Regions from separate parts of the Achromobacter sp. KK8 genome, predicted to be linked through region 1. Evidence: predicted binding sites of a transcription regulator. Region 1 holds the regulator's gene; the other holds the start of a gene.
The links. Region 1 encodes FliA, which starts transcription of late flagellar genes. Its sites were predicted from a motif close to CTAAAGTTTNNNNNNNNNNNGCCGNTA; they were not measured.
Positions count from the first base shown of each region.

Region 2: ACVN9Z_RS00550 (FlxA-like family protein) is a predicted target of FliA. The motif match lies at 5,540-5,566, and genes of this name have one in related genera.

Region 1 is NZ_CM135178.1:4,092,509-4,107,264, reverse strand. It holds gene ACVN9Z_RS19020 (methyl-accepting chemotaxis protein) at 1-251, opposite strand, end outside; gene cheZ (protein phosphatase CheZ) at 457-1,089, opposite strand; gene cheY (chemotaxis response regulator CheY) at 1,098-1,487, opposite strand; gene ACVN9Z_RS19005 (protein-glutamate methylesterase/protein-glutamine glutaminase) at 1,538-2,596, opposite strand; gene ACVN9Z_RS19000 (CheR family methyltransferase) at 2,642-3,478, opposite strand; gene ACVN9Z_RS18995 (methyl-accepting chemotaxis protein) at 3,505-5,211, opposite strand; gene cheW (chemotaxis protein CheW) at 5,349-5,849, opposite strand; gene cheA (chemotaxis protein CheA) at 5,865-8,006, opposite strand; gene ACVN9Z_RS18980 (response regulator) at 8,036-8,416, opposite strand; gene motB (flagellar motor protein MotB) at 8,419-9,408, opposite strand; gene motA (flagellar motor stator protein MotA) at 9,420-10,289, opposite strand; gene flhC (flagellar transcriptional regulator FlhC) at 10,407-10,988, opposite strand; gene flhD (flagellar transcriptional regulator FlhD) at 11,020-11,343, opposite strand; gene ACVN9Z_RS18955 (RNA polymerase sigma factor FliA) at 11,775-12,536, shown strand; gene ACVN9Z_RS18950 (methyltransferase regulatory domain-containing protein) at 12,744-14,342, shown strand; gene ACVN9Z_RS18945 (flagellin N-terminal helical domain-containing protein) at 14,558-14,756, shown strand, end outside.
Region 2 is NZ_CM135178.1:104,349-119,104, reverse strand. It holds gene ACVN9Z_RS00570 (LysR family transcriptional regulator) at 1-675, opposite strand, end outside; gene ACVN9Z_RS00565 (ABC transporter ATP-binding protein) at 700-1,785, opposite strand; gene ACVN9Z_RS00560 (ABC transporter permease) at 1,802-3,511, opposite strand; gene ACVN9Z_RS00555 (ABC transporter substrate-binding protein) at 3,599-4,924, opposite strand; gene ACVN9Z_RS00550 (FlxA-like family protein) at 5,069-5,500, opposite strand; gene ACVN9Z_RS00545 (solute carrier family 23 protein) at 5,632-6,942, shown strand; gene ACVN9Z_RS00540 (methyl-accepting chemotaxis protein) at 7,057-8,676, opposite strand; gene greA (transcription elongation factor GreA) at 9,374-9,850, shown strand; gene ACVN9Z_RS00530 (YhbY family RNA-binding protein) at 9,975-10,577, opposite strand; gene ACVN9Z_RS00525 (RlmE family RNA methyltransferase) at 10,596-11,228, shown strand; gene ftsH (ATP-dependent zinc metalloprotease FtsH) at 11,457-13,355, shown strand; gene folP (dihydropteroate synthase) at 13,374-14,219, shown strand; gene glmM (phosphoglucosamine mutase) at 14,216-14,756, shown strand, end outside.

The sequences.
Region 1 (14,756 bases):
GCCCGCGCCTGTTCCTGCGCCAGCTGCGCGCAGCGGCCGGCCTGGAATTGGGTCCGGGCGGTATTCAAGGCGATCTCGATGCTGGATTGCCGCACCGTGGCGATCCGGCCGCGGATGCCGGCCAGGAAGCGATACAACGGCCATGCGGCCGGACTGAACGACAGCGGGCGTTCCGAGAGCGTGGCGCGGCCGTGGTTGAGCCGGCGCAACAAACCCCAGATGCCTCCGAATCGGAATGTGGATCTGGCCAAGATGGCACCTCCTTGTGCGGCCCGGATCGTCTTCTATGGACATCCGTTGCCTGGGCGCGCGCGCCCGTCTCCTACTGCAGGGCCCCGATTCTTATTGTTTTGCAGTCTACCCAAGGGCGCCGCTTCGCACCCTTAGGGAATACGTCCATGCCCGGCCTCGCGGCGGTGGCTGGCGGGCCCTGGCGGCCCGCCCTCGCCCGCCGGATCAGAAGCCCAGGCTGGCCAGCAGGTCGTCGACCTGGTCCTGGCTGGTAACCACGTCGGTCTTGCCCTGCGGGCTGACCTGCGGGCCGTTGAGCAGGCTGTTGGCCTCGTCGCGGCGTTCCTGCGGCACGTTGTCCAGCAGCACCTGCAACAGCTCGCGCTCGATCGCGCCGACCACGTCCATCATGCGCATGATGACCTGGCCGGTCAGGTCCTGGAAGTCCTGGGCCATGATGATTTCCATCAGCTTGGACTGGGTCTGCTGCGTCTGCTTGGGCACGTCCTGCAGGAACGCGCGCGTGTCCTTGACCAGTTCACGGGCCTCGGGCAGTTCCAGCGGCTGGTCGTACCATTGCTGCCAGCGGCCATCGAGCGCCTGCGCCGAGCGCGACATGCCGTCCTGGATCGGGCCCGCGGCCTCGGTCGCGTTCAAGACCCGGTTGGCGGCCTGCTCGGTCATCTGCGCCACGTAGCGCAGGCGGTCGCGGGCATCGGGAATCGCGTTGGCGGCGTCCTTGATCGCCTGGTCCAGGCCCAGTTCGCGCATGCTGTCGCGCAGCATGCGCGTCAGCGAGGCGATACGGTGAATCAGGTCGGGCGATTCGGTCGAGTCATCATTCTGCGTCGTGCTCATTGCACACCTCAGCCGCCAATTTTCTCGAAGATCTTGACCAGCTTCTCTTCCAGCGTCGCCGCGGTGAAAGGCTTGACCACGTAACCGTTGGCGCCGGCCTGGGCCGCCGCGACGATGTTCTCCTTCTTGGCCTCGGCCGTCACCATCAGCACCGGCAGCGAGGCCAGGCTGGCGTCGGCGCGGATCTGCTTGAGCATTTCCAGGCCGTCCAGGTTGGGCATGTTCCAGTCGGACACCACGAACTGGAAGCCGCCGTTGCGCAGCTTCTCCAGGCCGATCGCGCCGTCCTCGGCCTCGTCCACGTTCTCGAAACCGAGTTCCTTGAGCAGGTTGCGGATGATCCGCCGCATGGTGGGGAAGTCATCCACCACCAGAATCTTTATGCCCTTGTCTACCATCTTTTACTCCAGAAGAAATTTGCTTGAGATCGATCGGGACCGCATCCGCGTCACACGCGGTGCCCCCGGTCGCCCAGGCGAGTCAGAATGCGCTCACTCATCGCCGACAGCGGCACTACTTCGTCAGCCGCACCGATTGCGATGGCCTCCCGGGGCATGCCGAAGACCACGCAACTGGCTTCATCCTGCGCGATGGTATGGGCGCCGGCGCGGTGCATGGCCAGCATGCCGGCCGCCCCGTCCTTGCCCATCCCGGTCAGGATGACACCGATGGCGTTCTTGCCCGCCGCCACGGCGGCGGAATTGAACAACACGTCCACCGACGGGCGGTGGCGATTGACCGGTTCGCTGGCCTCCAGCTCGATCACGTAGTTGGCGCCGCTGCGCCCCAGGCGCATGTGCGTGTCGCCGCCCGGCGCCAGGTAAACGTGGCCCGGCAGCACGCGTTCGCCATGCACTGCCTCGCGGACGGTGACGGCACAGAGCGCGTCCAGCCGCTGCGCGAACGAACGGGTGAAGCCCGCCGGCATGTGCTGCGTGATGAGAATCGCCGGGCTGTCCGGCGGCAGCGGTTGCAACACCTCGCGGATGGCCTCGGTGCCGCCCGTGGAAGCGCCCACGATCACCAGCTTTTCCGAGCTGGACAGCGGGCGGCGCAACATCGGCGCGGGCGCCGCGGCCGGCGCGTGCGGGCTGGGCGCGCGCAGCTTGGCGCGCGAGGCCGCGCGGATCTTGTCGGCGATGATCTCGGTGTATTCGAGCAGGCCGTCGCGGATGCCCAGCTTGGGCTTGGTCACGAAGTCGATGGCGCCCAGTTCCAGCGCGCGCAGCGTGATTTCGCCGCCGCGCTCGGTCAGCGACGACACCATCACCACCGGCATCGGCCGCAGGCGCATCAGCTTTTCGAGGAAATCCAGCCCGTCCATGCGGGGCATTTCCACGTCCAGCGTCAGCACGTCGGGATTGTGCTTCTTGATCAACTCGCGCGCCACCAGGGGGTCGGGCGCGGTCGCAACCACTTCCATATCGGGCTGGCTGTTGATGATCTCGGTCATCAGTCCGCGCACGAGCGCGGAATCATCCACACATAAGACTCTGATTTTCTGCATTTTTTACCGCCTAAGTCTGGCCGCAAGCTCGCCGCAGGGGCGCGCCTAGGCCTTACCTGCGCATTCGTAGACTGTCTGCCCGCGCAGACGGAAATCCCGACTGATATAGGTGAAGTTCTCGGAATGGCCCGCAAACAGCAGCCCGCCCGGCTTGAGCAACGGTACGAACCGCTCAAGGATCTTCGCCTGGGTCGGCTTGTCGAAATAAATCATGACGTTGCGGCAGAAGATCACGTCGAACTTCTCGCTGATCGGCCAGGACGGCGCCAGCAGGTTCAACGTTTCATACCGCACCATGTCGGCAATCTCGGGGCGCACCCTGACCTGCCCGGCATTGGCGCCGCGGCCCTTCAGGAAGAAGCGCTTGAGCCGGCTTTCCTCCATCTTGGCCACGCGTTCGGCCGGATAGACGGCGGTGCGCGCCCGGTTCAGCACATTGGTGTCGATGTCGGTCGCCAGCACCGAGCAGGCGCTGGCCCGCGGTCCCAGCGCTTCGGCCAGCGTGATGGCGATGGAGTACGGCTCTTCGCCCGTCGAAGCGGCGCAGCACCACACCGACACCGGACCGCCGCGCTTCTGCGCGAAATCGGCCAGGATCGGAAAGTGATGCGACTCGCGGAAAAACGCTGTCAGGTTGGTCGTCAGGGCGTTGACGAAATCTTCCCATTCAGCCGCGTCGGGCTCGTTTTCGAGCTGGTCCAGGTAGCTGCCGAAGTCCTGCCGCCCCAGCGCGCGCAGGCGCCGCGCCAGGCGGCTGTAGACCATTTCCCGCTTGTGCGCGCCCAGCGAAATGCCGGCGCGCGCGTGGATCATCTTGCGGACGCGGGTGAAGTCCGCATCCCGGAAATCGAATTGGCGGTCCACCGGAATGGACGGCGCCATGTTTGCCGCTGTTGCCACCGCCGCCCTCAGTGTCCAAGGGCAAGCGCGTCAGGCGCTTGCAGCCGCGAGTCATCGGCGGCGGAGGATCGGCCCGAGGCCAGGCGCTGGGCCGGCACCTCGATGACTTCACCGGCGTTGATCTTGAACACCGCCACCGCCTCGGCCAGGCGCTGCGCCTGTTCCTGCAGCGAACCGGCCGCGGCCGCCGCCTCTTCCACCAGCGCCGCGTTCTGCTGCGTCACTTCGTCCATCTGCGACACCGCGCGGTTCACCTGGTCGATGCCGCTCGATTGCTCCTCGGACGCCGCCGAGATCTCGCCCATGATGTCCGTCACGCGCTTGACCGACGCCACGATCTCCTGCATCGTCGCGCCCGCGCGCTCGACCTGCTGCGAACCGGCGCCCACCTTGCTCACCGAGTCCTCGATCAGACCCTTGATCTCCTTGGCCGCCTGCGCGCTGCGCTGCGCCAGCGAGCGCACTTCGCCCGCCACCACCGCGAAACCCTTGCCCTGCTCGCCGGCGCGGGCCGCTTCCACCGCCGCGTTCAGCGCCAGGATGTTGGTCTGGAACGCGATGCCGTCGATCACCGACACGATTTCCGAGATCTTGCGCGAGCTGGCCGAGATGCCCTGCATCGTGTTGACCACCTCGGCCACCGCCGAACCGCCGCGCTCGGCAACATCCGACGCGCTGGCCGCCAGCTGGTTCGCCTGGCGCGCGTTGTCGGCGTTCTGCTTGACCGTCGAGGCCAGCTCTTCCATCGAAGCCGCGGTTTCCTCCAGCGAAGCCGCTTGCTGCTCGGTGCGGCTGGACAGGTCGGTGTTGCCGGCCGCGATCTCGTGCGAACCGGTATTGATTTCGTCAACGCCTCGGCGCACCGAAGAAACCGTGCGGGTCAGGCTTTCCTGCATGCGCTTGAGGGCCGCGAACAACTGGCCGATCTCGTTGGTGTTGCGAACCTCGACACGGGCGGTCAGGTCGCCGCCGGCAATGCGGTCGAAATGATGGCCGGCGTCCTTGAGCGGCTGCAACACGCGGCGGCGCAGGAACACGTAGGTGGCGAAAACCAGCAACGCGGCGATCACGCCGCCCGCCCCGACCGCCATCAACACGAACTGGTAGCGCACCTGGGCCACTTCGAAAGCGTCCAGCATCTTGCTGGCGCGCCAGAAATCGAAACCTTCGACGGCGCGGGCGAAACGCCCTTCGAGCGCGTCCTGCACCTTCTGCACCTGCGTCTGGTAGGCCGGCATGTCGGCCTTTTCCAGCGCCGCCGTCAGCGGCAACAGGCCTTGCTGGACCAGCGCGCCGTAGGACTCCTCGACTTCCTTGAGCGAGTCGGCCGCCTCGGCCGGCTTGGGCAAGGTCTTGAAATAATCGAACTCGGCCTGGCCCTTGTTCTGCGACGCCTTGGCCCGCTCGAGCAGCCCGGCGGCCTCGCTCGACAGGCCCTGGGCCAGCAGCGTCGGCTGGCCGACGCTGCGCACGATATCGGCGTAGTTGGCCGACGCCGCGCGCCCCAGCCCGTTCAGGCTGTCCTTGTAGCTGGACACGACGCGGCCGAGCGCGTCGTTCAGTTCTTGCGATTGCTTGATTTCCGCCAGTGTCGTGTTGCTGATACGCAACGACAGCACGCCCAGCGCCGCTCCAATCACCAACATGAATGAGAAAAACGCCAGCACCCACAACAGGCTGCTGCGTATCGTCATGTTCGCGAAAAACTTGCGCATCACAAGCACCACTCCAGACAGAAATCGTTAACAAAAGCGCCATATCGAATCCAATATGGCGCGCCCATCTTCCTGGGGTGCGCAGCCGCCATGGCCTCTCGCCTGGCCGGCCGCGCGCCCGGACCCCGCAGCTCCGATCAGGAGGCGACCTTCTCCACCAGGGCCATTTCATCGCTGGTCATCATCTTTTCGATGTCGACCAGGATCAGCATGCGTTCGTCGACCGTGCCCAGGCCGGTCAGGTATTCGGTGGACAGGGTGGCGCCGAACTCCGGCGCCGGACGGATCTGGCCGGCGTTGAGCATCAGCACGTCAGACACGCCGTCGACCACGATGCCGACCACGCGGCGATCGAGGTTGAGGATGATGACGACGGTCTGCTCGTTGTATTCGACGCTGCCCAGGTTGAACTTGATGCGCAGGTCCACGATCGGCACGATGATGCCGCGCAGGTTGGTCACGCCCTTGATGAACGGCGGAACATTGGCGATACGGGTCACCGTGTCGGCGTCGTAGCCGCGGATTTCCTGCACCTTCAGGATGTCGATGCCGTACTCTTCATCGCCCAGCGTGAACACCAGGAACTCGTTGCCGACATCTTCATTGCGCGCGGCTTGCGCTTGCGGTTTGGCTGCCATGGGGCTATTTCTCCATCAATTCAGAATGGCTTCGGGCTGCGACCAACGCTCGCGGTTGGCGCGCGCAAGCGCAAATACGTCGACGATCAGCGCCACGCTGCCATCGCCCAGGATGGTGGCGGCGGAGATGCCGGGGACCTTGCGGTAATTCGACTCGAGATTCTTGACCACCACCTGGTGCTGACCAATCAGGTGATCCACCAATAGTGCAAAGCGGCGGTCCTCGGCCTGCATGATGACGGCAATGGCCTGCGTGGGATCGGTCTGCGCATCGCTGACCGAGAACACGCGATGCATTTCCACCAGCGGCAGGTATTCGCCGCGCACGTGCATGACGCGCTCGTTGCCGGCCACCGAGTAGATCTGGTCGTTGGTCGGCTGCAGCGATTCGGTCACGTGGTTCAGGGGCAGGATGAAGGTTTCCTCGCCCACCCGCACCGACATGCCGTCCAGGATCGCCAGCGTCAGCGGCAGCACGATGCGCGTGGTGGTGCCATTGCCCGGCTCGCACGAGAGCTGCACGTGGCCGCCCATGTCCTGGATGTTCCGGCGCACCACGTCCATGCCGACACCGCGGCCGGAAATGTCGGTGACCTTTTCAGCCGTGGAGAAGCCCGGCGCGAAGATCAGCTGCCAGATTTCGTCGTCGGGGGAATTCTCGTTGACCGGCAAGCCCTGGGCCATGGCCTTCTTGAGGATCTTCTCGCGGTTCAGGCCGGCGCCGTCGTCACTGACCTCGATCACGATGTTGCCGCCGTTGTGCTGGGCCGACAGCACCAGTTGGCCGACCGGGTCCTTGCCGGCGGCGACACGCTTCTCGGGCGTCTCGATACCGTGGTCCAGGCTGTTGCGCACCAGGTGCGTCAACGGGTCGATGATGCGTTCGATCAGGCTCTTGTCCAGTTCGGTGGCGCGGCCGTAGGTCTGCAGTTCGATCTGCTTGCCCATCTTGCCGGCGATGTCGCGCACCAGGCGGGGGAAGCGGCTGAACACGTAGTCCATGGGCATCATGCGGATGGACATGACGGCTTCCTGCAGGTCGCGCGCGTTGCGCTCGAGCTGCTCCATGCCGTTGAGCAGACGGTCGTGCAGCACCGGATCCAGCGTCGACGCGGTCTGCGCCAGCATGGCCTGGGTGATGACCAGCTCGCCCACCAGGTTGATGACCTGGTCGACCTTTTCCACGCCCACGCGGATCGAGGTGGACTCCTTGTCGGCGTGGGCCGGTGCGGCGGCGGCGCGGCTGGTGCGCGCGGCCTGCGAGATGGCCTCGGCGGCGGCGGCGGACTCGGCCACGGCGGGCGCGGCCGCGACCGGCGCGGCCTCGGGTGCCGCGGCGACCGGCGCAGCGGCCACGGCGGGCGCCGCCGCGGCAGGTTCGTCCGCGGCGGCCGGAGGCGCTTCGCGCGCAATGCTGAGCTGGTCGGCGTCGACGATGAAGCAGCAGACAGCCTCGATGTCATCCGGGGTGCAGGTGCTGTCGACCCAGACGGTCAGCACGCCGTTGGCGCGCTCGCTGGCCTTGACCTGCCCCAGGTTGCCCATTTCCTCGAGCAGCGAGGCTGCGTCCTTGTCGGACACCTTGGTGATGCGCACGCGCAGCGGCAGGCCGGCGGTGTCGGCGGACTCGGCCACCGGAGCTGCCTCGGCCACGGGCGCGGGCGTCGCCACCGGCTCGGGTTCGGGCGCGACCTGCGCCACCGGAGCAGGCGCGGGGGTGGGGGCCGGCGCCGGCGCGGACGCCGCGGCGGGGTCCTTGTGCTCCAGGGCGAGCTGTCTCAACACCGCGCAGATACGCTCAAACACGGCTTCATCGGGCTCTTCGGAGGCCCGGTAGGCATCCAGTTGGCTTTTGAGCACGTCTTTCGTTTCCAAGAAAATATCAATCATGTCCGTGCGCAGCGCCATTTCGCCGCGACGGATCGCATCCAGCAGGTTTTCAAGCAGGTGGGTGGTGCCCGCCAGCTGGTTGAAACAGCCGAACGTCGCCGCGCCGCCCTTGATGGAGTGCGCCGCGCGGAAGATGGCATTGAGCTGTTCGATGTCGGGCGCGCCCACGTCGAGCTCGAGCAGAAGCTGCTCCATTTGCGCGAGCAGCTCGTCCGCCTCGTCGAAAAAGGTCTCGTAAAACTGACTGAGGTCCAATCCAGAACTCATGACCCGTACGCCTTCATAAATGAACTCGCCTATGCGCCGGACTGCTCGTCGAGCAGTTCAGACGCCAATTCCACCAGCACATCGGGATCGACCGGCTTCGAGAGCCAGCCGCATACGCCCAGATCCCGCGCGGCCATCTTGCTGTCCACGTCGTCCTCGGTGGTCAACACCAGCACCGGCACATCCAGGTACTGTTCCTGTTCGCGCAGGCCCTGGATCAGCTGCAGTCCGCCCATCACGGGCATGTTCCAGTCGCTCACCACCAGGTCGACGGGATGGCTTTTCGCCACTTCCAGCGCCTCCTGGCCGTTGCCGGCCGTCAACACCTTCCATCCCGCGCCCGTCAGCGTGGCCTGGACGATCATTCGCATCGTCGCCGAATCGTCCGCCACCAAAATCGTTGCCGCCATTGCTATCGAGCCCCTTCGGCCGCCGGCGTCGCCGCCGGTTCGCCTTGCTTGGTTGCCGTCGTGGCCTGGGCGGCGGCATTCACCGCCTCCACGGCCGTCCCAACCTCGCGGGCATCCTTGGCGCTGACGTCCGCGGCCGCGGCGTTCTCGTTTTCGATGCGCCGCTGGGTGCTCTGATTGAGCACCACCAGGCTGATACGTCTATTAACGGCCGCATACGGATCATCTTTAACCAGGCTCATGCTCGATGACAGGCCCTGGATGCGCATGACCTTGCTTTCGTTCATGCCGCCGGCCACCAGTTCCTGGCGCGAGGCATTGGCACGATCGGCCGAGAGTTCCCAGTTGCTGTAGGCGCGTTCACCGCGCGCATACTGCGACGCGTCGGTGTGGCCCGAGATGCTGACCTTGTTGGGCAACTCGTTCAGAACCGGCCCCAATTCCCGCAGGATGTCGCGCATGTACGGCTGCACTTCGGCGCGGCCGGTGGCGAACATGGGGCGGTTCTGGTTGTCGATGATCTGGATCCGCAGGCCTTCGGTGGTCATGTCGATCAGCAATTGGGGCCGGAAGCTTTTCAGCACCGGACTGTTCTCGATGACGTTTTCCAGCCGCTTCTTGAGGTTTTCCAGCCGATGCTGGTCGCGCCGCTCGGCGTCGCCCTTGGGCTGGGCCTCGACCCGGTTGCCCTGGGCGCGGCGCTCGTCGCCGTCGTTGCGCAGGGGGTCGCGTCCGCCGCCGGGAACCGCGCTGGTCTCGGCCGAGCTGCTGGGGCCGCCGGTCAGCGCCACGCGCAGGGGCATGCGGAAGTACTCGGCAATGCCCTTCAGTTCCTCGCGCGGCACGATGCTGATCAGCCACATCACCAGGAAGAACGCCATCATCGCCGTGATGAAGTCGGCGTAGGCGATCTTCCAGCTGCCGCCGTGGTGCCCGCCGCCGTGGACCTTCTTGCGGCGGATCACCACACGGTGGTTGTTTACCGTGCTCATGGCCCGCTCCGTCAGGCCTTGGCGGTGGACTTGGTCTGCCGGACGTGCTCTTCCAGCTCACCGAAAGTCGGACGCACCGACGAGTACAGCACCTTGCGGCCGAATTCCACCGCCAGCTGGGGCGGATAGCCGTTCATGCTGGCCAACAGCGTGGTCTTGATGCATTCCAGCACCTTCATGGCCTCGTCGGTGCGGCGCTCGATGCGCGAGGCCAGCGGGCCGACGAAGCCGTAGGCCAGCAGGATGCCCAGGAAGGTGCCGACCATGGCCTTGGAGATCAGGTCGCCGAGAATCGCGGGCGGCTGGTCCACGGCGGCCAGCGCCTTGATCACGCCCAGCACCGCGGCCACGATACCGAACGCGGGCAGGCCGTCGGCCATCTGCCGGATCATGCTGGCAGGCACTTCACGTTCGTGGCGGTAGGTTTCGATTTCCTCGTCCATGAGCGTTTCGATCTCGAACGAGCTCATGTTGCCGCTGATCATGATGCGCAGGTAGTCCGTGATGAACTCCATGAGCTTCTCGTCCTTGGCGATGCGCGGATACTCGCTGAAGATCGGACTGGAGGCCGGATCCTCGATGTGCGATTCGATCGCCATCAGGCCTTCGCGGCGCGCCTTGTTCAGCAACACGTACAGGAGCGCCATGAGCTCCATGTAGACGTCCTTGCCGTAGCGCGAGCTTTTCAGCGTGTCGGGCAGTGCCTTCTTGACGAGCATCAGCGATTTCTTGCTGTTGCCGGCCAGGAAGGCGCCGAAGGCCGCGCCGAAGATCAGCGTCAACTCGAACGGCTGGTAGAGCGCGCCCATGTGGCCGCCCAGCGCTACGAAGCTGCCGATGACCGACACGATCACCACTAGAAAACCGATAACAATCAACACATCAGGCCCCTGCCAACGAAGTCTAAAACCGGCGTCAATGATCCCCTGTTCCCCCCGTCCCAAAAAGGCGGGTTACGGGGAGTTTTCCAGGGCTTTTGATGTATTTGGACGCGCCGCTCAGGAACGGGCGGCGTCTACGGCTGGCACGGATCGGCTGCCCGCGCGCGCCTTGGCGGCGGCGCGGGTCTTGCCGGCCCGGGGTGGCGGACGGCAGATCGCGCACACGAAATCCGACTGGGGATCATGCGCATGCGCGATGAAATGCCCACCGCACTGGCGGCAGGCGGAAAGTTGCAACATGCCGCTGTCGAAAAATCGCACCAGCATCCAGGCGCGGGTGAAACTGAGCACCGGCTCGGCCGATTCGGCGTTGTCGACGCCGGCGTTCTCGAGATACAAGCGGTAGGCGTCGATGATGGCGCGGATACCCTTGCTGCTGGTACGCGCGTTCAGGAACGAATACACGTTGTAGAACAACGACGAATGAATGTTCGGCAACCAGGTCATGAACCAGTCGACCGAAAAAGGCAGCATGCCCTTCGGTGGCGAGCAGCCGCGGATTTCGCGGTAGAGACGGGCCAGGCGGTCATGGCTGAGGCTGGTTTCCGCCTCCAGCACCTGCAGCCGCGCGCCCAGGGTGATCATGGAGCTGGCTAGCAGGATGTCATCCGCTTCCTGCGAAACGCTCTTGGTGGCCATTGCACGTATCCGAGTGGGAGTCGACCGGCCGTCAGGCCAGTTCTTCAACAGGTTGCTTGGCCAGCAGGATCGTCGCGTGCGCTTGCTGCAGCGCACCACCCAGCACGTCGTGCGTCAGGGCAGACAGCAGGCTGTAGTCATCGAAACGGAAGCGGCACAGGAGCGAGCTGGAGCTGGCCAGCTTCACCAGCTGGGCCGGAGAAAGACGCATCAGGATATCGGCAACCTCGTTGCTGAAACCCAGGCGGAACATCGATGCAGCATAGTCATCGCGCAGCATGCGCTGCGCGAGAAGTAGATAGGACAGATTCACTTCACGGATATCTGCCAGCAAAGAATTTTCGACTTGTTGCACGCCCGACTCCCTATTCCCTATCCCACCGAAGGGGCTTGATAACCAAAAGCATTTGGCAACATCTGTTGCACCCTGCCCGCTGCATCCTGTTTTAATGCGAAATGTATCATTTGTTCGCAATTTAAGTAAAATTTACCACAGGTCATGTCATTTTCTATGACTTATATGACAAATCTTTGTTGATATTGCGCAACTTGAGACTTTAGATACACCTTGACATAGAAAGTCCTCACAAATGTACGTCAATTTGGCAAATAAGCATTCAAAACGTTGCGTGCTTTAAGGAATGAAATACCGTCTTTTACCGACAATGACACCTTGCCGATGACAGAATCTTGCTAGCTTTAGCGCAGCCGCGCGTTTGTCGACAATGTCGCAAATTGACAACAACCGACAATGCGTCACGATGGACACCGCCTGACACTCCCGCAATGCCCCACGCAGATGACAGCTTGGTCGAATATGCCCCGCTAGTGCGGAAGCTGGCCCTGCAATTGCTCGCCCGGCTGCCCGCCAGCGTCGAACTGGACGACCTGATCCAGGCCGGCATGATCGGCCTGCTGGACGCCGTGCGGCGTTACCAGGAAACGGCCGACGCGCAGTTCGAGACCTACGCCACCACCCGCATCCGCGGCGCCATGCTCGATGAGCTGCGCGGCCAGGATTGGCTGCCGCGCAGCGTGCGCGCCAAGGCCCGCAAGATCGAACAGGCCATCCAGTCGCTGGAACAGCGACTGATGCGCGCGCCCACGGAAGCCGAGATCGCCCAGCAGATGGAGATCCCGCTGAACGAATATCAGACGCTTCTGCACGACGCGCAGGGTGTGCAGATCGTCCACTACGAGGATTTCGCGACCGAACCCGATACGGGCTCGGGCTCCGGCCAGTCCGACTGGACCGCCACGCTGAACCACGGCGCGGCCAGCGGCAATCCGCTCGATTCCCTGCTGGCCGGTGATTTCCGCCAGGCGCTGATCCACGCCATCGACTCGCTGCCCGACCGCGAGAAGCTGTTGTTGTCGTTGTGCTACGAGCAAGGCCTGAACCTGAAGGAAATCGGCGCGATCATGAACGTGACCGAGGCCCGCGTCTGCCAGCTGCGCTCGCAGGCCACCGCCCGCATCCGCGCCAAGCTGCGCGAACAGGCCTGGCAGGACCTGCCCCAGGAAGGGCAGATCGCGCAGATCATCTGAGGCCGCGCACGTTCGTGCTGCCGTGGCCCGTACAAGTCCGGGACCAGTCTGGATCGAACTCCGACCCGACGAAACCCGGGATCTTTCCGCCCTTTTTCAAGCCTTCCGCATCCACCATCGGCTGATAGGCTGTCGCCTGCACAATGCCTTTGCCTACGCGCGCGACCAAGCGGCCAAAGTTGCGGCCGCCTCGACACGGACTCCAAGATGACCGAACCCGATCTGTTGAACCAGGCGATTTCCGACGCCTACGACGAAACGCCCTACCTTTCCAACGCCTTGCTCCAAACCGCGCCAGGCCACCTGCGGGCGGTAGCGCGTCTGTATGGATTGGATTCGGCGCCGCTGGCGGGCGCCCGCGTCCTGGAATTGGGCTGCGCCGCCGGCGGCAACCTGATCCCGTTCGCCGTGGCCCACCCGAACGCGCAGGTCATCGGCATCGACCTGTCACCGGAACAGGTCAACGCGGGACGCGAAGTGGTGGAAAAACTCGGCCTGCGCAACCTGGACCTGCGGGCCTTGAGCATCACCGATATTGACGACAGCCTGGGCAAGTTCGACTACATCATCTGCCATGGCGTCTTCAGCTGGGTGCCGCCTGTCGTGCGCGAGGCCATCCTGCGCGTCTGCCGCGACAACCTGGCGCCCGAGGGCATCGCCTTCATCAGCTACAACGTCTACCCCGGCTGGAAAACGTCGGATATCTTGCGCGACGCCATGCAGCTCAACAGTTTCTCGGCCACCACGCCAGCGGAAAAGCTGAAGAAGGCCAAGGAAATGCTGGGCCTGCTCCAACATGGGCTATCAACCAATAACCTGATGCGCGAGGCGATCAGCAAGGCCGCACACACCCTGAGCCAGCAGCCGGATCATTATCTTTTCCACGAATACCTGGAAATGATCAATTCGCCCTGCTATTTCCTGGAGTTCATCGCCAGCATCCAGCAAGCCGGCCTGGCTTATGTCAGCGATGTCCAGCCCGAAGGCTCGTTCCCCTCCAGCTACGGCGAGGCCACGGCGAACGCGCTCGCCGCCATGTCCGGCGATGCCGATCGCGTCATGCGCGAGCAATATCTGGATTTCGCGGTGGGCCGGCCATTCCGCCAGAGTCTGCTGGTCCATGCCGAGCGTGCCGACCAGATCCTGGAACGGCCCGAAGCCAGCCACTTCTCTTCCATGCTGCTCTCCGCCCAACTGCGGCCGGATGCGGAACGCGATCGGGCCCAACCAGGCCGCCGGCATTTCCGCACGCCCGGCAACGCCGGCCTGGCGACGCAGGATCCATCGCTGGTCGCGCTGATCGAGGTGCTGCAGGAACACTGGCCCGCTCCGATTGCGTTCGAACAAGCCCAACGCGTCGTCGCAAGCCACTCGCCCCATACCGGCGACGCCCTGGAACACGCCACGTTGTTGCATCTGATTACGCTGTTCAACTGCGGCGGGCTGCGTTACCGATGCGAGCCGATCGGCTATGGCAACGATTCGACCAAACCCCGACTCATCCCCGGCGCCCGGGAATTGATCACCGCCAGCAGCGAGAAAGCGCTGCAGGTGGGCCTGTACAACCTTTGGCATCAACACGTGAACCTGAGTATCGACCCGGCCACCCGCTACGTTGCCACCTTGCTGGACGGATCCCGGACCCAGGCCGAAATGCGCACGCAACTGCGTGACGCCCTCACTGCCGGCCACATTCCTCATCCGGACGGCCGGGCGCTCAAGGGTGCCCGCAATGCCGATCCGATTGCCCAGGAACTGCTGGTACGCATCTTGGCCGCGTTTCGGTCGAGCGGCTTTCTGCTCTGACCCCCAGCTCTCCACCCCCGCCGGGATTAGCCTGGCCCGGCGGGGAAATGAAAAAAAGCGAAAACTCAAAAAAACTCCTAAAGATTGTTTTTGGCCTGCCGTAATCCTGGCAACGGAGAAATTCGAGGACGCAAGGATTCGGATTCTTCCCGTTACAACGATGGGCGGCCCCGCTGCCCGGTTTGAAGAAGCCTTTCTCTCTTGGGAGCCTGAACATGGCTGCAGTTATCAACACCAACTACTTGTCGCTGGTTGCTCAGAACAACCTGAACAAGTCGCAATCCGCCCTGGGTACCGCCATCGAGCGTCTGTCGTCCGGCCTGCGCATCAACAGCGCCAAGGATGACGCCGCCGGTATGGCCATTGCCAACCGCTTCACCGCGAACGTCAAGGGCCTGACCCAAGCCGCGCGCA
Region 2 (14,756 bases), 2.4 Mb from region 1:
GGCCTGGTCGTCGTTCTGCATGGCGATGCGCGGCGAGAGGCCGTGGCGCTCGAACATGTCGCGCAACAGCAGGTGGGTGTGGCTGCCGGCGGGGCCGTCCAGCCACGGCAATTGCGCCACCTCGCGCCAGCCGCCGCGCTTGAGCACGGCGGCATGTTCGGTCGGCAGCGCGATGCGGTAGCGCACGCTGCGCAGCGGCAGCCACAGCACGCCGCGCGGCGGGTGCGCGGCGATGGTCAACGCCGCCGGCAGCCGGCCGGTGCTGACCTGCTCGGCCAGCACGGCGGTGGGCTGGATCTGCGTCTTCAGTTCGATCAGCGGCAGCCGCTGCGTGATGGCCGCCGCCAGCTCGCCCAGCCGCAAGAAGTCGGGCTTCTCGCTGGGCAGGCCCAGTTCCACCACGCCCTGCAGGCTGCCTTGCAGTTGCTGCGCCTCGGACTTGAATTGCGCGCCCAGCACCAGCAGCGATTCGGCCGTGGGCAGCAGCATCTCACCGGCCTTGGCCAGGGCCAGCCGTCCGCCGCTGCGGTCGAACAACGCCACGCCCAGGCTCTGTTCCAGCGCCTTGATCTGCGCGGTGACGGCGGGTTGGGTCAGCGACAGCGCTTCGGCGGCCCGCGTCAGGTTGCCCAGGCGGGCGACGGTGACGAAGGCGCGGATCTGATAGATTTCCATGCCGCCTTTGTAGGGGAAGCCGGCTCAGGCGGCAAGCAGCCGTACTTGCGTCGGCTCCAGCCCGATCGACACCGGCGCGCCCACCGGGAACGGCGACAGCCCCGCCAGGTGCGACTGGTCGGCCGTCAGGCGCTGTTCGCCGATCTGCACCTGGTAGCGGGTGAACTCGCCCAGGAACTCGCTGCTTTCCACCACGCCCGGCAGCCACACATAGCGCGCGTCGCCCAGCCCGTCGGCCATTTCGATCTGCACCGTGTGCGGCCGGAAGCTCGCCGCCAGGCGCTGCGCCGCCGGCGCTTCGGCCGCCAGCGGCAGGTGCAGGTCGCCCACGCCTTCCACCGCCAGCACCACGCTGCCGCTGGTGCGCTCGCGCACCTCGCCCTCCAGCACGTTCATGGTGCCGACGAAGTTGGCCACGAAGCGGTTCACCGGGTAGTCGAACAGCGTGCTGGGCGCGCCGATCTGCTGGACCACGCCGTGGTCCAGCACCGCCATGCGGTCGGCGGTGGTCATGGCCTCTTCCTGGTCGTGGGTGACGAAGATGGTGGTGATGCCCAGCCGCCGCTGCAGGCTCAGCAGGTCCTGCCGCATCTGCACCCGCAGCTTCTTGTCCAGGTTGGACAGCGGCTCGTCCAGCAGCAGCACCTGCGGCTCGATCACGATGGTGCGCGCCAGCGCCACGCGCTGCTGCTGTCCGCCGGACAGTTGGTTGGGGCGGCGGCGCGCGTATTGCGACAGGCCCACCAGCTCCAGCGCGGCCTCGACCTTGGCGCGGATCTGCTCGCGCGGCAGCTTGCGCTCGACCAGCCCGAACGCCACGTTGTCCCACACCGTCATGTGCGGCCACAACGCGTAGTTCTGGAACACCATGCCGATGTTGCGGTTCCAGGGCGGGATGGCGCTGATGTCCTTGCCGTCCACCAGCAACTGGCCGGCGTCCTGCCGGTTGAAGCCCGCGATCAGGCGCAGCAGGGTGGACTTGCCCGAGCCCGACGGCCCCAGCAGGGCGAAGAACTCGCCCGGCTCGATGTGGATGTTGACGTCCTTGAGCACTTCGGTTTTGCCATACGACAGCCGGATGTTGCGGCATTCAACGCTGACTTTCTTCATGTCGATTCCCCTTGATTCAGGCCGTCTCGTCGTGACGCGCCGGGCGCTGGCGCGCCTGGGCGCGTTCCACCAGCAAGTGCGAGACATACGTGCCGACCGCGACCGCGGCCACCGCCAGCACGCCCAGCGCCGCGCCCGGACCCCGGCCCGCCGCACTCTGCATGTACAGATAGATGCCATAGCTCATCGGCGCCTGGCTGTCCTTGGTGACCAGCATGATGGTGGCCGACAGCTCCACCGCCGCCGTCACGAAGCTGGTCACGAAGCCGGCCAGCATGCCGCCCGCCATCAGCGGTACCACCACCCGCCGGATGGTGCGCAGCCGCGTGGCGCCCAATGATTGCGCCGCTTCCTCCAGCGACACGTTGATCTGCTGCAGCGCGGCCACGCACGAACGCAAGGCGTAGGGCAGGCGCCGTACCGAGTACGCGATCATGATGATGATCCACGACGAGGTCAGCAGCGTGCCGGTGCCCGGGATCTCCACGCCGCGGAATGTGCGCAGCAGTCCGATCGCCAGCACGATGCCCGGGATCGCCAGCGCCGCCGAGGCCAGGAAGTCCAGCCATTGGCGCGCCGGCAGCCGGGTGCGCAGCATCAGGTAGGCGATGGCGGTGCCCAGGATCACGTCCACCCCCGCGGCCAGGCCGCAGTAGAGCAGGGTGTTGGCGATCATGCCCTGCGACTCGCTGAACACCGCGCCGTAGTGCGCCAACGTGTAGCCGTCCGGCAGCGGCGCGAAGCTCCAGACGCTCGCCAGCGACAGCAGCAGCACGCCCATGTGCGGCGACAGGACCAGCAGCAGCACCAGGACGATCCAGCCATAGGCCAGCACGCTTTCGGCCGGCCGCAGCTTGCGCTTCTGGATCGAGTTGCCGCCCTTTTGCAAGGTGGAATAGTCGCGCCCCTTGAGCACGCGCGCCGACAGCCACAGCGCCAGGATCGAAAAAGCGATCATGATGACGCTGATGACATAGCCCAGCGGATCTTCCAGCCCCACCTGCGTGATGCGCAGATAGGCCTGCGGCGCCAGCATGTTGGTGGTGCCCAGCACCAGTGGCGTGCCCAGGTCGTCGAACACCTTCACGAACACCAGCGAGGCGCCGGCCACGTAGCCCGGCAGCGCCAGCGGGAAGATCACGCGGCGGAACAGCCGGAAGCCGCGCGCGCCGAGGTTGAAGGCCGCTTCCTCCATGGCGCCGTCGATGTTGCGCAGCGCCACCACCAGGTTCATCAGGATGAACGGGAAGTAGTGCAGCGCCTCGACGAAGATGACGCCGTTCAGGCCTTCCATGAACGGGATGGTGAAGCCGAACCAGTCGTTCAGCAGCAGGTTGACGCTGCCGGAACGTCCGAAAATCAGCTGCATCGCCACCGCGCCGACGAAGGGCGGCATGATCAGCGGCAGCACGCCCAGCGTCTGGATGATGAGCGCGCCGCGGAAATCGAAGCGCACCGTGAAGTACGCCAGCGGCACCGCGATCAGCGAGGCCAGCAGCGCCGACCAGCCCGCCACGTAGAGGCTGTTGAAGAACGCCTCCAGCATCAGCGGCTGGTTGAAGAACGCGCCGAAGTGGCCGATGGTGAAGCCGCCATCGGCATTGACGAAGGCGCTGTAGAACACCGTGCCCACCGGCACGGCCAGGAACAGCGCCAGGAAACCCAGCACCAGGAGCGCGGCCAGCACGGGGCCGGCGGGCAGGCGTGAATGGCCCGGAAGATTCATCGAGATTCCCGTAAAGGTTCAAGACAGGCCGTCCGCGGCGGGGCGGCGGCCGGACGGGGCGAGCCCCCCGTCCGGCGCGAGCCGGGCCTACAGCGCCGCGGCTTCCCGCGCCAGCTTCACGGCCTGCTCATAATTGCTCTTGGCCGTGCCGTTCCATTCGCCTTCCAGCTTGGTGATCTGCTGGTTGACCGCGGCGTCCTTCTTGTTGCCGCTGAAGATCTTCAGGAACTCGGGATCGGCGGCCTGCTTGCCATCGACCAGCGGTGCCCAGGCCAGCTTGCGGGCCTGCGCCAGCAGTTCGGCCGGCTTGCCGCTCTTGCCCTTGTCGCCGAGCTTGGCCTCGGCGTCGTAGATCGCCTTGGTCGCCGCCTGCAATTCCTTCAGGCGGAACGTGACGGTCTGGTCGTACAGCGACTGCACCACGTAGTAGCGCGTCTGCGACAGGTCGGCGTTGAACTGCACCTTGCTGCGGCGCGCGATCTCGGCCGGGTCGGGGTAGCCCTGCGGCACCTTGCCCGCCAGCGCCGAATACGGCAGCACCGGCAGGCGCGAGATCTTCGGTTCCAGCAGCAGCTCCTGGCCGGCCTGGCTGAGCGTGAAGGCGATGAACTTCCTGCCTTCCTCGGCGTTCCTGGCGCCGTCGATCAGCGCGATGTTGGCCGGCACGATGGCGGTCTCGGAGGGATAGACGAACTCCACCGGGAACTTCGAGTATTTGCTCGACAGGCCGAAGAAGTCGATCACCGGACCCGCGCCGAACTGGCCGTTGTTGACGCCGTCCGGCACGCCGAACGAGCGCTCGGTCACGGCGCTGCTGTTGCCCGACATGCGCAGCAGCGTGTTCCAGCCGTCGTCCCAGCCTTCGCCCTGCAGGATGGTCTCGACCGTCAGGTGCATGGTGCCCGAGCGCGACGGCGAAGTGATGCCGACGTGGCCGAACCAGTGTGGCGCCAGCAGGTCCTTCCATTCGACCGGGGCGGGGATCTTGTGCGCCGCGATGTAGCGCGTGTTGTAGACGATGCCGTAGCCGGCCAGCGCCTGGCCCAGGTACATGCCGCCCGGGTCGTTGATGGGGTAGTTGCCGATCTTGTCCGGCACGTCCTTGTTGGCGACGTCCGCCGATTTGGCCAGCAGCTTGTCGCGTCCCAGCACCTCGAAGGCGTCCGGCGCGCTGGCCCAGAACACTTCCGGGCGCTGGCCGGCCGGCGTCTCGCGCACGTAGGCGATGCCGGACACGGTGTTCTTGTTGAGGATTTCCAGCGTGATGCCGGGGTTGGCCTTCTCGAACGCGGTCTTGTAGGCCTGGGTCAGGTCTTTCGGGAACGACGTGATCACCGTGACGGTGCCCGCCAGGGCGGGGGCGGCGCAGGCGGCCAGCAGCGCCCCTGCAAGGGCTGTGCGCATTGCATGCATGGTTTGTCTCCGTGGTTTTTTCGATTTGTCCGGAGACCTTAGCGGCTGCATGCGCCGCCAGTCCAATCACAAATTTTGATGCGCGCCATCAGCCCTGCGGGCATTCGGGAGAACCCGCGTGAGCGCGCGGATCAGGCCGGCCATCTAGGCCGTGGCCGACACGCCGCCGTTTGCCTTGGCCATCGCCTTGGCCTGCTCGGCCATCACCTGTTGGATCATGCCCATGATCTGCATCGCCTGGGCGTTCAGCGCCTGCAACTGGGTGGCCTTCTGCTCCGCCGACGCATTGCTGTCGCGCACGCGTTCGATCTGCTCCATGACGCGCTTGAGCTGGCGCTGGAGTTCCTTGATCTGGCGGGTGTAGTGGTCGTCGTTTTCGGACGATTCCGTTTCCTCGGCCTGGCCCACCTTCATGGCGCCCGCGTTGGTGACGCGGATCTTGCCGTCGGGGGTGACGGTGACGCCCGGGTCGCCAGCCTTGGCGTCCCTGGCCTCCTTGTTGGCCTGGATCTTCTGCGCCCACAGGTCGGCCATGCTGCCGATGCGCGAGGTGCCGCTGAGGGAATCGATGGCCATGAAGGTCTCCGGGGAGAGGTTTGACTGGGGTTTCCACTAATACGGCATGCTGGCGGGGAACTTAAGTTGCCGCCCGTTCCCGGCCCCCTTTACACTGGCGCCCGCTCACACCAAACACTCCCGGGGAATCCATGTCCAATTCCTATTTTCCGCGCTGGCGCCTGGCGGACGACGCCGAGCCCGGCGTCATCATCGCGCCCGATGAACGCCTGTCGTGGCCCAAGAACGTGGCCATGGGCGCCCAGCACGTGGTGGCGATGTTCGGCTCCACCGTGCTGGCGCCGCTGCTGATGGGCTTCGACCCCAACGTCGCCATCCTGATGTCGGGCATCGGCACGCTGATCTTCTTCCTGTTCGTGGGCGGGCGCGTACCCAGCTACCTGGGGTCCAGCTTCGCCTTCATCGGCGGCGTCATCGCGGTCACCGGTTACGCCGGCGGCGGCGCCAACGCCAACATCGGCGTGGCGCTGGGCGCCATCATCGCCTGCGGCCTGGCCTATACGCTGATCGGCGTGCTGGTCTGGATCGCCAACGGCCGCGCCGGCGGCGGCGCCAACTGGATCGACACCCTGATGCCGCCGGTCGTGACCGGCGCGGTGGTCGCGGTGATCGGCCTGAACCTGGCCCCCATCGCCGCCAAGGGCGCCATGGGCGCCTCGGGCTTCGACAGCGCCATGGCGATCGTCACCATCCTGTGCGTGGGCGGCATCGCCGTCTATACCAAGGGCATGGTGCAGCGCCTGTTGATCCTGGTCGGCCTGATCCTGGCCTGCGTGGTGTACGCGATCTTCGCCAACGGCATGGGGCTGGGCAAGCCGATGGACTTCTCGGCCGTGTCGGCCGCCGCCTGGTTCGGCCTGCCGCACTTCGCCGCGCCGGTGTTCAAGGCCGAGGCCATGGGCCTGATCGTGCCGGTGGCCATCATCCTGGTCGCCGAGAACCTGGGCCACGTCAAGGCGGTCAGCGCCATGACCGGCCAGGACCTGGATCGCTACCTGGGCCGCGCCTTCGTCGGCGACGGCGTGGCCACCATGGTCTCGGGCGCGGTCGGCGGCACCGGCGTCACCACCTACGCCGAGAACATCGGCGTGATGGCCGTGACCCGCATCTACTCGACCCTGGTATTCGTGATCGCCGCGCTGATCGCCGTCGTGCTCGGGTTCTCGCCCAAGTTCGGGGCCCTGATCCAGACCATTCCCGCGCCGGTGCTGGGCGGCATGTCGGTGGTGGTGTTCGGCCTGATCGCCATTGCCGGGGCCCGCATCTGGGTGGTCAACCAGGTCGATTTCAGCGACAACCGCAACCTGATCGTGGCCGCGGTCACGCTGGTGCTGGGCGCGGGCGACTTCACCGTCAAGCTGGGCAATTTCACCCTGGGCGGCATCGGTACCGCGACTTTCGGCGCCATCATTCTCTACGCCCTGTTGCGCCGCAAGAAATAGGACGGGGCATGGGCGGCGGCCCATGCGCTGTTCCGGGGCCATGGGCCGCCCCGATCCCGCCCGGGGCGCCGCCGTGCCTGCGCCGCCCCGGATTCAGAAACCCGCCGCGCCTTTTCAGGGGCGCGACAAGCGCGAAGCCGGCGCCCGGCCGGTCATCTGCACCGGCGCCGCCTCGATCACCTGGCCCGACTGGGTCTTGAATACCGCGGTCGCCTCGGCCAGGCGCCTGGCCTGCTCCTCCATCGCCGATGCGGCCGCCGAGGCCTGTTCCACCAGCGCGGCGTTCTGTTGCGTCACTTCGTCCATCTGCGAGACCGCCAGGCTGACCTGATCGATGCCGCCCGCCTGTTGCGTCGATGCGGCGGAGATCTCGCCCATGATGTCGGCCACCCGCTGCACCGAGGTCACGATTTCCTCCATCGTCTGGCCGGCGGCCGATACCTGGGCCGAGCCGGCCGCGACCGTCTCGACCGAGGTTTCGATCAGCGCCTTGATTTCCTTGGCCGCCTGCGCCGCGCGCTGCGCCAGCGTGCGCACTTCGCCCGCCACCACCGCGAAACCCTTGCCCTGTTCGCCCGCCCGGGCCGCCTCCACCGCCGCATTCAGGGCCAGGATGTTGGTCTGGAAGGCGATGCCGTCGATCACCGAGACGATGTCGGCGATGCGCCGCGAGCTGTCGGAAATTCCCTGCATGGTGGCCACCACCTGGCCGACCGTGTGGCCGCCACGTTGCGCCACCTCCATGCTGACCGCCGCCAGCTGGTTGGCCTGGGCCGCGTTCTCGGCGTTCTGCTTTACCGTGGTGGCCAGCTCTTCCATGGTCGACGCGGTTTCCTCCAGCGCCGCGGCCTGCTCCTCGGTGCGGGTGGACAGGTTGGCGTTGCCGGCGGCGATTTCCGCGGCGCCGATGTTGATTTCCTCGACTCCCTGGCGCACGGCCGTCACCGTGCGGGTCAGTCCTTCCTGCATGCGTCGCACCGCCGAGAACAGCATGCCGATTTCATTATTGGAGCGGGCCTCGACCCGCTGGGTCAGGTCGCCGGCGGCGATGCGATCGAAATGCCGGCCGGCGTCCTGCAGCGGCAACAGCACGCCCCGCCGGATGAAGGCCCAGCACAGCGCGGCCAACAACAGCGCCACCGACAGCAGCACGATTGCGGACATTCTTGCGGTGGAATAAGTGGTCTGCGAGCGTGCCAGCACGTCGTCGCTGCGCTCCTGCACCCGCGTCAGGAAAACCTGCATGTCCTTGGCGAAAGCGGCATCGGCCTGGCGCACCCGGGGCTCGCTCTGCTGGTAGCGCGCCGCGGAGCGTTCCTTGAGGGCGGCGTCCAGTTCGTCCAGCACTGCCACATAGGCATTGAACTGACCTTGCAGAATCTGCGCCAGCTCCTGGCCGCGTTCGCTCTTTGGCACCGCCATATAGCGGGTGAACCGCTCGCGCGCCTCTTGCAGCTGGCTGGCGGCGGCGGACTCGGCGGTGGCGGCCTGGTCGGCGGCGCCCGCCTGCAGGTCGGCGATACCGGCGCCGAGCGCCAGCCGCGCCCGCAGCAGGGCGCCGCTGGCCTCGTATAGCGGGTCGACCTGATGCACGGCCACATTATTCAGGTCCTCGATTTCCCGGACACTGTTTTCCGCATTGCGCCAACTCAGCCCGCACGCCTGGGCCAGGGTAATGACGAAAAAGAACAGCACCAGCATCATGCCCGTACGGACTTTCATTTTTTCCAGCATGGGAGCTCCCGTTCTTGAACGCGCTCCACCCCAGGCGCGGGCCTTTGCCCGCAAGCGCCACGGCGGAGGGACGAACGTCGAGCCGGATGACTGCGATGCGTCCGCCCAACCTGCAACACGCACAATCAATCGATTTACGCGGCGGCCATGAACAGCCGGCGCGTCCCTTCGCTGCGAACCAGAAAAAATGCCGGCGAATACCGGCATGTATTTAATTGTTATTAATGGGCCAGTTTGTCGGTTATACCTTTTTTATTGAATACAACCCGCCGTTTTTACATAAACCCGGCTACCGCCGGGTTTATCCCTATCGCCCAGTATCTTTTACGCAACGCGGGTTGTAGCTGGGAAACGACGGGTTTTAGCGGGTTACGGCGGCGAAATGCGCCGAAAACGCCGGTTTCTCCGGTGGCTTGCAATTCCCGCGGACTTTGACCACAATATGACCTTGATTGCCCCGGTTCCGACCCGAGCCGGGGTTTTGTTTTGGTCGCAGCTTGCCGCATTCGTCCGGCGGGCCGGCCCGAGCGGGCGCAAGGGGATCCATCGGGTTCAGCTTTGCCCGCCCCTGGCCGTTCCGCTCCTGGCGATGCCCGTCACGTATCAGCTTCCGACGGCGCCCCATGCGTCAGGTCCAAGACCTTCACACCGAGAACGCTCCGTCGGGGGCGTTTTCTACTTTTGTTTGGGAAACGACATGTCTGCCATTCCTTTGACCGTGCGCGGGGCCGAGCGCTTGCAAGAAGAGCTCCAGCGGCTGAAAACCGTGGAACGTCCCGCCGTCATCAACGCTATCGCCGAAGCGCGCGCGCAGGGCGATCTGTCGGAAAACGCCGAGTACGACGCGGCTCGCGAGCGCCAGGGTTTCATCGAGGGCCGGATCGCCGAGCTTGAGGGCACGCTTTCCAATGCCCACCTGATCGATCCGACCTCGCTCGAGGCCGAAGGTCGCGCCGTGTTTGGCGCCACCGTCGACATCGAGGACCTGGATTCGGGCGATCGCGTGACGTACCAGATCGTCGGCGACGTCGAAGCCGACATCAAGTCGAACCTGATCTCCGTGTCGAGCCCCGTGGCCCGCGCGCTGATCGGCAAGAGCGAAGGCGACGTGGTCGAGGTCAAGGCCCCGGCTGGCGTTCGTGAGTATGAAGTGTTGAGCGTGCGTTACATCTGACGCTGGCTCTGAGCGGTAAAATCAGCAAAACACCATAGCCCGCACCGGATATCCGGCACGGCAATATTGCGGAACGCTATGGTGGACCGGGCGCGTAAAGCGCCCGTTTTTGTGCCCGGCGGTACTATCTTTTGGGCGACGACTTGCGGCTGGTGCCGCTGCGGGCCCCGGCCCGCAGGCTCAGCGCGCTGCCGGCGCGGCGCGGAATGCCGTGGCTGCCGGAAGTGGTTTTCTTGGTGCCGGGACGCATCGGCTTGCCGTTCTTGTTGAGCTGGTCCTGCGGCACGAAGCGCGTCTTGGGCTTGGGCTCTTCGGTTTCGGAACGGCGCGGGCGCTTGGCCAGGGTCTTGCCCTCGGCGGCCAGCTTCTTGGGCGTATGCGGCTCGGAGGCGCGGCGCTTGGCGGGGCGTTCCGGCTCGAGGGCGGCCAGCACGGGCGGCTTGATGTTGCCGGCCAGCGGGCGGAACAGGATCAGGGTCTTGCCCAGGTGGTGCACCGGGGCGCAGGACAGCGTGTCGCAGATGGTCGACAGCATGGCCTCGCGGGCCTCGCGATCGTCGCCGCCGGCCCGGACCTTGATCAGGCCGTGGGAAGTGAGTGCCAGGTCGATTTCCTTGAGCACGGCTTCGGTCAGGCCGTTGTCGCCGATCAGGACGACGGGGCGCAGAGGGTGGGCGGCGGACCGAAGGTCGCTACGCTCACGAGAGGTAAGTTCTAATATAGGCATGCGTGGAATTGTACGGTAATGGCCAAGAATAAATTCTCCAAAGACTGGATTCACCAGCACATCAACGATCCCTATGTGAAGATGGCGCAACAGAAGGGCTACCGGGCCCGCGCCGCCTTCAAGCTGATCGAGATTCTCGATACCGAGAAGCTGTTGCGGCGTGGCGACCTGGTGGTCGACCTAGGCTCGGCGCCCGGCAGTTGGTCGCAGGTGGCGCGCGAGCGCCTGGCGGGGCCGGGCGGGGTGGTGGACGGGCGCATCATCGCGCTCGACATGCTGCCCATGGAGCCCGTGGCGGGCGTCGAATTCATCCAGGGCGACTTCCGCGAGGATGACATTTTGAAACAACTGGAAGACATGGTCGGATCGCGCGCGGTCGACCTTGTAATTTCCGACATGGCCCCCAACTTGTCTGGCGTGGGTATCGCCGACGCCGCGCGCATCCAGCACGTGTGCGAGCTGGCGATGGAATTTTCCCTTGCCCACCTCAAGCCCAACGGGGCGCTGATCGTCAAGGCATTCCACGGAACCGGCTTTTCGCAGATCGTGGAGTCCTACAAACAGCACTTCAAGCGGGTGGTCGAGCGCAAGCCGAAGGCATCGCGGGACAAGTCCTCCGAAACCTTTCTGGTTGCGCGCGATCTGAAATGACCCGCGCCAGGGCACGTGCCCTGGTGTCACAAGAACCTACCGGCCCGACGGCGGCCGGCCTGCCGAGACAACGACCAGCAAAATCACGAATCAGACGTAACTTAGCGGCCCGCCCCTTCCCAGGACGCAACCCGGTCCGACAGGGTAGAATGGGCTATTGACATACTTGTGACTGTGCCATATGCGGGTGCGCGGTCGCCGGTCGGAATCGAAAGCAGGAGATCGACCTTGAATAATTCATTTTCGAAAGTCGCCGTCTGGATGGTGATAGCCCTGGTGCTATTCACGGTCTTCAAGCAGTTCGACGGACGCGCGCAGACCCAGGACGGCGTGACATACACGCAGTTCATGGACGACGCCAAGGCGGGCCGTATCCGCAAGGTGGACGTGCAGGGCGGCCCTGGTGGCGACGTGCTCTACGTCACGCCGGACGCGGGCCGCGCCTACACGCTGACCTCGCCGGGCGACCTCTGGATGGTTTCCGACCTGCTCAAGTACGGCGTGCAGGTGTCGGGCAAGCCGCGCGAAGAGCAGTCGCTGCTCATGAGCATCTTCGTGTCCTGGTTCCCCATGCTGCTGCTGATCGGCGTGTGGGTGTTCTTCATGCGCCAGATGCAGGGCGGCGGCAGGGGCGGCGCGTTCAGCTTCGGCAAGTCGCGCGCTCGCATGCTCGACGAGAACACCAACCAGATCACCTTTGCCGACGTCGCCGGCTGCGATGAGGCCAAGGAAGACGTCCAGGAACTGGTCGACTTCCTGCGCGACCCCAGCAAGTTCCAGAAGCTGGGCGGCCGCATCCCGCGCGGCGTGCTGATGGTCGGCTCGCCCGGCACCGGCAAGACGCTGCTGGCCAAGGCTATCGCCGGCGAAGCCAAGGTACCGTTCTTCAGCATCTCCGGTTCGGACTTCGTCGAAATGTTCGTCGGCGTGGGCGCGGCCCGCGTGCGCGACATGTTCGAGAACGCCAAGAAGCACGCGCCCTGCATCATCTTCATCGATGAAATCGACGCGGTCGGCCGCCAGCGTGGCGCCGGCCTGGGCGGCGGCAACGACGAACGCGAGCAGACGCTGAACCAGATGCTGGTGGAAATGGACGGCTTCGAGTCGGGCCAGGGCGTCATCGTGATCGCCGCCACCAACCGTCCCGACGTGCTGGATCCGGCGCTGCTGCGTCCGGGCCGCTTCGACCGCCAGGTCGTGGTGCCGCTGCCCGACATCCGCGGCCGCGAGCAGATCCTGAAGGTCCACATGCGCAAGGTGCCGCTGTCGCCCAACGTCGACGCGACCATCCTGGCGCGCGGCACCCCGGGCTTCTCGGGCGCCGACCTGGCCAACCTGGTCAACGAGGCCGCGCTGTTCGCCGCGCGCCGCAATGGCCGCACGGTCGACATGTCGGACTTCGAAAAGGCCAAGGACAAGATCATCATGGGCGCCGAGCGCCGCTCGATCGTCATGCCCGAAGAGGAACGCAAGAACACCGCGTACCACGAGTCCGGCCACGCCATCGTCGCGCGCATGCTGCCCAAGACCGATCCGGTCCACAAGGTCACCATCATCCCGCGCGGCCGCGCGCTGGGCGTGACGATGCAGCTGCCGGAAAGCGATCGCTACAGCATGGACAAGAGCCGCCTGCTGTCGACCATCGCGGTGCTGTTCGGCGGCCGTATCGCCGAAGAGATCTTCATGAACCAGATGACCACCGGCGCCTCGAACGACTTCGAACGCGCCACGGCCATCGCCCGCGACATCGTCACGCGCTACGGCATGACCGACGAACTGGGCCCGATGGTCTACGCCGAGAACGAAGGCGAGGTCTTCCTGGGCCGCAGCGTGACCAAGACCACGCACATGTCCGAAGCCACCATGCAGAAGGTGGATTCCGAGATCCGCCGCATCATCGACGAGCAGTACGGTGTCGCGCGCAAGATCCTGGAAGACAACCGCGACAAGGTCGAAGTCATGACCGCCGCGCTGCTCGAATGGGAAACCATCGACGCCGACCAGATCGACGACATCATCGAGGGCCGCCCGCCGCGTCCCCCGAAGACGCCGCAGGGTCCGTCGGACACGTCGGACACGCCTCCGACCGGCCTGGCCGCCGGCGGCAACACGGCAGCCGCGGTCTGAGGTCTTTCGTCCTGATTTATGGCGAATAACTTCCTTTGCGGGCGCTTCGAGTTCGATCTCGAGCGCCCGCTTGTCATGGGTATCGTCAATGTCACGCCGGACTCGTTTTCCGACGGCGGCCAGCACGACGATACCGATTCCGCGGTGGCGCATGCGCGCCGCTTGATCGAAGAGGGCGCGCGGATCCTGGACCTGGGCGGCGAGTCGACGCGGCCGGGCGCCGAACCGGTGTCGGTCGCCGACGAACTGGCGCGCCTGCTGCCGGTGATCGAGGCGCTGCGCGATTGCGGCGTGCCGCTGTCCATCGACACCTTCAAGCCCGAAGTCATGCGCGCCGTGCTCGACGCCGGCGCCGACATGATCAACGACATCTACGGGTTCAGGCAGCCGGGCGCCATCGAGGCGGTGGCGCAGTCGCGCTGCGGATTGTGCGTCATGCACATGAAAGGTGAGCCGCGCACCATGCAGGCGACGCCGCCTGAATATTCCGACCTGATCGGCGAAATCGGACTCTTCCTGGGATCGCGGGCGCAAAAGCTGCGCGGCGCCTGGGTCGATCCCCGACGCATCGTGCTGGACCCCGGTTTCGGGTTCGGCAAGACGGCCGACCAGAACTTCCAATTGCTGCGCCGGCTGTCCAGCCTGCGCAGCGGCGGTTATCCATTGCTGATCGGCCTGTCGCGCAAGAACATGATCGGCCAGGCCACCGGCCGGCCGGTCGGCGACCGGCTGCCCGGCAGCATTGCCGCCGCCTTGGCCTGTGTGGCCCGTGGCGCCTCCATCGTGCGGGTGCACGACGTGGCGGCCACGGTCGACGCGCTAAAGGTCTGGCAGGCGGCTGAACAAGGAGCAATCACTTCATGATTCGACGCAAGTATTTTGGTACCGATGGTGTGCGCGGCGAAGTCGGCGGCGCGGTGATCAACGCCGAATTCGCCCTGCGCCTGGGCTACGCCGCCGGCCGCGTGCTGGCCCGCGAGCACGCGGTGCGCGGCGGCAGCCGCCCGCAGGTGGTGATCGGCAAGGACACCCGCATTTCCGGCTACATGCTGGAATCGGCGCTGGAAGCCGGGTTGTCGGCCGCGGGCATCGACGTGCTGCTGGCCGGCCCGATTCCCACGCCCGCGGTCGCCTACCTGACCCGCGCGCTGCGCCTGGTCGCCGGCATCGTCATCAGCGCCTCGCACAATCCCTACCAGGATAATGGCATCAAGTTCTTCTCGGCCCAGGGCATGAAATTGCCCGACGAGATCGAGGCCGCCATCGAGATCGCCCTGGACGAACCGCTGGGCTGCGTCAGCTCTGAAGGCCTGGGGCGCGCGCGCCGCATGTCGGATTCCCAGGGCCGTTACATTGAATTCTGCAAGAGCACCTTCCCCAACGATCTGGACCTGAACGGCA